2 regions of the Paenibacillus sp. FSL M7-0896 genome follow, and region 1 is predicted to be linked to the other one. Evidence: riboswitches for the same ligand, from Rfam matches in the RefSeq annotation. Region 1 holds a riboswitch; the other holds the start of a gene.
What was found. A riboswitch is a leader RNA that binds a small molecule or an ion and turns the genes downstream of it on or off. The one in region 1 is predicted to bind glycine.
Positions count from the first base shown of each region.

Region 2: it holds a riboswitch for glycine, as region 1 does, so the genes downstream of both, gcvT (glycine cleavage system aminomethyltransferase GcvT) here and MKY12_RS30795 (amino acid permease) in region 1, are expected to answer to the same signal.

Region 1 is NZ_CP150250.1:7,111,667-7,115,079, forward strand. It holds gene MKY12_RS30790 (YafY family protein) at 1-505, opposite strand, end outside; gene MKY12_RS30795 (amino acid permease) at 540-1,916, opposite strand; glycine riboswitch at 2,128-2,207, opposite strand; gene MKY12_RS30800 (DUF5643 domain-containing protein) at 2,371-3,330, opposite strand.
Region 2 is NZ_CP150250.1:6,636,761-6,640,173, reverse strand. It holds gene gcvPA (aminomethyl-transferring glycine dehydrogenase subunit GcvPA) at 1-722, opposite strand, end outside; gene gcvT (glycine cleavage system aminomethyltransferase GcvT) at 719-1,843, opposite strand; glycine riboswitch at 2,029-2,126, opposite strand; gene gcvH (glycine cleavage system protein GcvH) at 2,311-2,703, shown strand; gene MKY12_RS28750 (flagellar motor protein MotB) at 2,804-3,413, opposite strand, start outside.

The DNA.
Region 1 (3,413 bases):
TTCCGTCAGCTTCCTGTCTGCCCTTTGTATACCCAAAGCCGATCTTCCGCTGCTCCAGAATCGCGCGTCGGATCTGCTCCATGTACTCCTTTTCCTGTCCGTGCAGCTTATCTTTACTGGTATTCAGCAGCAGGATGCTCTGGCGGAGCCGGGCGGCATTCTCCTTGACATCCTCCGGCAGAACCGCTTCAATCTTCCTCCCTGCTGCGGAGGCCTGGTTACCATACTGAGTGTCGAACCGCTGCTCCACGAAATCCGTCCCGATCAGCAGGGTCACTGCCTCCTCGGCGGTGAAGCTGACCGGGGGCAGGAAATACCCTTTTACCAGTGAATATCCCTGACCCGTAGCGCCTACCACCGGCACTCCGGCTTCACTAAGCGCCTGGATATCGCGGTAGATGGTTCTTACGCTAGTCTCGAAGACGGACGCCAGATCCTCTGCCCGTACGACCCCTTTGCGCTGCAGCTCCAGTACGATGGCTAACATGCGGTCTGTCTTGTTCATGCGGCGGCTGCACCCTCTTCATCCTGAAATCAGTTTATGTATTGATTATACTGATTTCCTGTTCACTTTTCTCCTTACGGCTTCTAATGGAATACAGAACGAACAGCAGGATGAACCAGAGCGGGGTGAACAGCAGCGCCGGACGGGTCTCGGCAGCAAAGAGCATGATCACAAGAATGGCGGCAAACAGCGTCAGGACAGCATAGTTAATTACCGGGGTGAACGGTGCTTTAAATTTGGAAGCGGCATGTAAGTCCGGGCGGTTCCTTTTATACTTGATATGGCAGACCAGCACAACGCCCCAGACCCAGATGAAGCAAATGGCGCTGATCGTAGTCACGATGCCGAAGGCCTGACCCGGAATAAGCTTGCTGAGCAGTGCCCCGGCAGAGATCACCAGCGTGGAGAGGAATAAGGAATTCGCAGGCACATGATTCCGGTTCAGCTTGCCAAGCTGAGGCGAGGCCTGATTCCGTCTGCTCAGATTGTAGAGAATCCGGCTGGTCGAGAACATCCCGCTGTTGCAGGCGGAGGCCGCCGAGGTTAAGACAACGAAATTGATAATCCCCGCAGCAACCGGAATCCCGACCAGACTGAAGGTGCGCACGAACGGACTTTCAGCTGCGCTAAGCTGGGTCCAGGGATTAATGCACAGCAGCACGAAGAGCGCGCCGACATAGAAGAAGAGAATCCGCAGCGGAATTTTGTTGATCGCGGACGGGATGTTTTTCTCAGGATTAGCCGTCTCCGCTGCCGATACCCCCACCAGCTCCACGCCGACATAGGCGAATACCACCATCTGAAAGGAGAACAGGAAGCCCTTCACCCCGTTCGGGAACACGCCCCCGTGCTCCCAGAGATTGCGGACCGACACTGCGCCTGCATCCGTCTTGAACTGGGTCACCAGCAGGACAATCCCCAGGCCGATCAGAGCCAGAATCGTAACCACCTTGATCAGAGCAAACCAGAATTCGAGTTCGCCGAAGCTTTTGACCGTGAGCAGATTTAGCCCGAGCAGAATGATCAGGCAGATCACGGCCGGCACCCACTGCGGAATATCGAACCAGTACTGCACATAGACGCCCACCGCAATCACATCGGCCATCGCCGTCATAATCCAGCAGAACCAGTAAGTCCAGCCTGTAATGAATGCCGCGCGCGGCCCCAAGTAATCCTCAGCAATATCTGTAAAAGATTGATACCCCGCCTTCGAGAGCAACAGCTCCCCCAGCGCCCGCATCACAAAAAAGACGGCAATCCCCACGATCAGATACGTGAGCATAATGGAAGGCCCGGCCTGCTGAATCGCCTTGCCTGAGCCCAGGAATAATCCTGTGCCGATCGTACCTCCGATAGCGATAAGCTGAACATGCCGGTTCGCAAGCTCTCTTTTTAATTCTGTCTGTGCCATACCTGTTTCCCCCTTAGTGTATATGACGCTGTCCTGCCGGGTAACGCACAATAACCCCACAAAGTGGAGATTCCGCTCCGATGATTACTCAGATACTTTGCGGGGACCCCATAACAAAAAGGAGACTGGATATCATCCAATCTCCCGGTTCATAAGAAGTTCCAAATAAGCTTCTGCAGCAGCGGCTAAACCGCACGGCAAAAAACAAATCCGGTACTCTTCTGTCCTTTTGCCTGAGATTGTGAACCCTTCGGCGCTGCGGTCTCCCGCAGTCTCTCCAGAAGCTGCTCCAGCTATAGTGTGATCCATAGCCTTCATAGCTTGCGAATATTCAATTATTTGAAGCTGACTTCATGTAAATATTTTTCAATTCTATGCACAGTCCAGACTTCTGTCAATATCATTTGTTACTCTCGTGGTCATCGCCGGGTGTCCTGCACTGCTTCATTGCACGTTATTTAACCGTAATTTTGGTTTCCAGGTCTTTATAATAAGTTTTAGCCCACTGGCCCTGCTTGTCTTTGAGCATCTTCCCGCTGGCATCTTTGGAATACGTAAAAGGCTTAACGCTAATGGACTTCGGAACGGCTGGGAATGCACTATAGTTCTGTTCCTCGGTACCGCTTGTCCGGACTTTCTCAAACGGCTTGCCCCACGGCGAGATCACATTTCCTTTCTCGTCCACAAGGTCATATAACATTCTTTCCGGGTTGTTCACCTTGGACTTGGCCGCTGCCGGAACTTCACCCTTAAAGGTCACCTGCAGAGACATCGTTAACGCGGTCATCTCGAAGGAATTCACCGTATAATTGAATTTGTTGTTCTTCTTGGAGACGCCCGGCTTCAGGCTTAACAGGGTCCCCAGCTTGTTCACTTGAACTTTGAAAATAAACGGCTCCTTCACCCCGTTGGCGTATGCCTTCAGCGTCAGGTCGAATTTGTCCGGGATTTGCTGCTTCATGGCTCCCTTACTCAAATAGATCAAGGCTGTGTCCGTATCTTCCAAATTGGGAATGATGGAAGTATCAAACAGCAGCTTTTTCCCATTGATTAACACGTCCACATTCCTGGTCTGGTCCATGAAAGAACCGTTCTTGTCCACCGTCCCTCCCTCCTGCCGGATGCCTGCGATAAGTTGATTACTGTCATAGATCAGATCGGTTAGTGTCAGGGTTACCCCCTCCTGAGTCACGGCCTGATTCGGAGCAGCAGCAAGCCCTTTCTGGAAAATAGCCTTCAGAGTGGCGTTGTCGCTGGCCGCGAACGCGCTGTCAGCCTTAGCATCCTTGTTGACATTGGCTGCCGCCGCTACGGGTACAGTGAATCCCCCGCCGACAACTGTCCCTCCGAGTACAGCGGTTACTGCTGTTGCTATAATTGCTTTCTTCATCGTATTTAAGCTGATCGTGTACATAGTTTCTCTCCTTTGCTTATTAAGAATATACAGGTATAACGTTCCCTTGCTGCTATTTTGTGACAGGAGCGCAGAATAACATC
Region 2 (3,413 bases), 470 kb from region 1:
GCGCTGACCACGAGCAGTCCCTTGACCGCATGGATCAGCGGCTCGATCTGGCGCAGATCTTCAATACCGCCGAAGAAGTTGGGCGACTGAACCAGAACGGCAGCCGTATCGCTGTCGATGGCTTCAGCCAGCTTGGCGAGATCAGTTACCCCGTCAGCATAATCAATCTCTACAATTTGCAGGCCCCAGGCGTTGGCGGAGGTACGCAGTACCTGACGCGCTTCCGGGTGAACCGTACGGGAGACAATCAGCTTCTTGCGTTTGGTGGCACCTGCGGCCAGCACAGCCGCTTCGGACAGGGCCGTTGCACCGTCATACATACTTGCATTGGCGACCTTCATCCCGGTCAGTTCACAGATATAGGACTGGAATTCGAAGATCGCCTGTAGCTCACCCTGACTGATCTCCGGCTGATAAGGGGTATAGGCGGTATAGAATTCCGAACGGGAAATCACATGGTTGATGACGACCGGAACGTGGTGATCGTATAATCCGGCGCCAAGGAAGCTGGCATGGGTATCGAAATCAGCATTCTTGTTAGCTAGCCCCTTCATGTGGCGAAGCAGTGCGTACTCATCCAGCGCACCGGACATCGGCAGGGTTCCCTGGTAACGGACAGACTGCGGAATATCGGCGAACAGCTCATCGATGGACTGGATGCCTACGGTCTCCATCATTTCTGCGCGGTCTTGCCCGGTCATAGGCAGATAGCGGTGCTTCATTGCGGCTTCACTCCTTGGCTTCTTTTGTAGAATGGGGCTTTGATGACGGCAGCCTTGAGCTGCTTGCCGCGGATCTCTACGTACACCTCTGTACCGATCTCCGTATAGGCAGTATCCAGCAGGGCGAGTCCGAGATTCCGCTTCAGGGTCGGGGACTGGGTGCCGGTCGTTACTTCACCGATCTTTACTCCATCCGCGTATACGGGATAGTGGGAGCGGGGAATGCCACGGTCGATCATCTCCAGGCCCACAAGACGACGGGGCAGACCGGCTTCCTTCTGCTTCAGCAGGGCGTCACGGCCGATGAAGTCGCCTGCATCCAGCTTCACGAAGAACTGGACACCGGCTTCGAGTGGAGTGATATCCGCCGACAGCTCCTGGCCGTACAGCGGCAGTTTGGCCTCGAAGCGCAGCGTGTCGCGTGCGCCGAGTCCGGCAGGAGTCAGGCCATGCGGAGCGCCTGCTTCCAGCAGGCCCTTCCAGAGGGTAGCCGCCGTATCAGCAGGAGCGTACAGCTCGAAGCCATCCTCACCGGTATATCCGGAGCGGGAGAGCAGGACGCTGACGCCGCAGACCTCGGTGTGTTCGATGAAGTGAAAAGGCTTGAGTTCCGTTAGAGGAGCGTCCGTCACTTTGGCAAGGATGGTCTCGGCCAGCGGTCCCTGCAAAGCGAGCAGCAGGGTCTCATCCGAAATATTCTTCAGGGTAACCCCGCTGAACTCGGCGGTGAGATGCTCCTGCAGCCACTGGAAGTCCTTGTCGATATTCGACGCATTCACGACAAGCATGTAACGCTCCTCGCCCAGCCGGTATACGAGCAGATCGTCCACCACACCGCCGCTTGGATAGAGCATCAGGGTATACTGCGCCGCGCCGTCTTCCAGGCGGCTGACATCATTCGTGGTCATTCTCTGGAGGAAGGCTTCTGCGCCCTCTCCGGTAACCATGAATTCTCCCATGTGGGAGACATCGAACAGTCCGGCCTGATTGCGGACGGCTTCATGCTCCTTCACGATCCCTGTGAACTGAACCGGCAGCTCCCAGCCGCCAAAATCAATACACCTGGACTCCGCATACGCGGCATAGAGATCATAAAAAGGCGTTCTTCTCAAAGACTCCATCTCGTCACTCCCTTGGCTTTGATTACATACGAAAAAGGACAGGCGAAAGCCATTATGCACGTATGCATAAATGGACTTTCGCTCTGTCCTTGGTACCTGAGAGTTACCCTGCATTGCAGCGCAGGTTTCCCCGTTGGTGATCCGTGAAGCCTGCGGCGCAGGCATCCGGATGCTCTCCAGAGATGCGTCCGGCAAAGGTCCTTTTGCCTGAGAGATTCACCCATCCCGGGCTTACTCCTTCGGCGCTGTCTTCCTGTGAGACAGTCTCTCCCTATGCCATCATTCGCAAACCATATGTTTTTCTACTGACTCCATTAAACCGGGTAACCCTCCGCCCTGTCAATCAAAAAACGTCAAAAAGTTGACAAATTTAATTTTACTGTCAGTTATATTGACATTAGGCAAGCCGATAACTTAGGCTATAACTAAATTTAGAACTCCAATTACGGAAAAGAGGCGGCTTGGACATGAGTGAAGTGCTTGACAACCTGCTATACAGCGAAGAGCATGAGTGGGCGCAGCAGGGCGAGGGACGCGTAGTACGTGTAGGGATTACGGATCATGCGCAGCATCTGCTCGGCGATATCGTGTTTGTAGAATTCCCGGAAGTCGGCGCGGCAATCTCCGCTGGTGACAGCGTGGGCAGTATTGAGTCCGTGAAGACGGTATCGGAGCTATATTCACCCGTATCCGGTAAGGTGACCAAGATCAACGATGCGCTGGAGGCCAGCCCGGAGCTGATCAACGATCAGCCTTACGGAGACGGTTGGATTTTTGAGCTGGAGCTGGACGCAGAGTTCGCAGAGGCAGTAACCGGCCTGCTGGATGCGGCAGCGTACAAGCAACTGGTTGGGGAATAAAAGTTAGCTTTTTTGCGGAAGCGGATATTAATACGGCAGACCTCTCTTTATTACATTAGATGTTACTAATGTGAGAGGTCTGTCTTTTTGCGTCTGTATATTATTCCGTCTCCTGCAGCTGGCGCAGAACAATGAGTTCGACCCGGCGGTTCTTCTGTCTGCCTTCGGTGGTCGCATTATCATATGCAGGCCGGGTATCGGCATAACCCGCGTACTGGAAGGTATCGGGGCTCAGCCCCTCTTTGTCCAGAAAAAAGCGCAGGACCGACAGCGCCCGGGCGCCCGATAGCTCCCAGTTGTCTTTGTACACTGAGCCTGGCGTCACGGGAACATTGTCGGTGTGGCCTTCGATGCTAATGGTGGCGCCGATGCCGCGGAACAGGCCGGAGAGCTGGCGCAGTGCAGGGAGTGCAGGTGATTTCAGCTCAGCCTTACCCGCATCGAACAGGAAGCGGTCACTGAGCGTGATGGCAATGCCCTGCGGCTTATCGGCAACAAAAATCTGCTCACCCAGGTTATTCTCCTCCACATATTGGGTGATAACGCCCATAAGCGCAGCCAGCTTCGCCTCCTGTTCACGAAAAGCAAGCTCGCGCGCAGACGGCTGGTGTTCAGCCCCATCTCCTTCTTGTCCGGCTGCAGGTGTATCTGCCCCGTGTCCATTGAGTCCGTTCGCATCCCCAGAGTCTGTGGCCGAAGGCGTGTCAGCG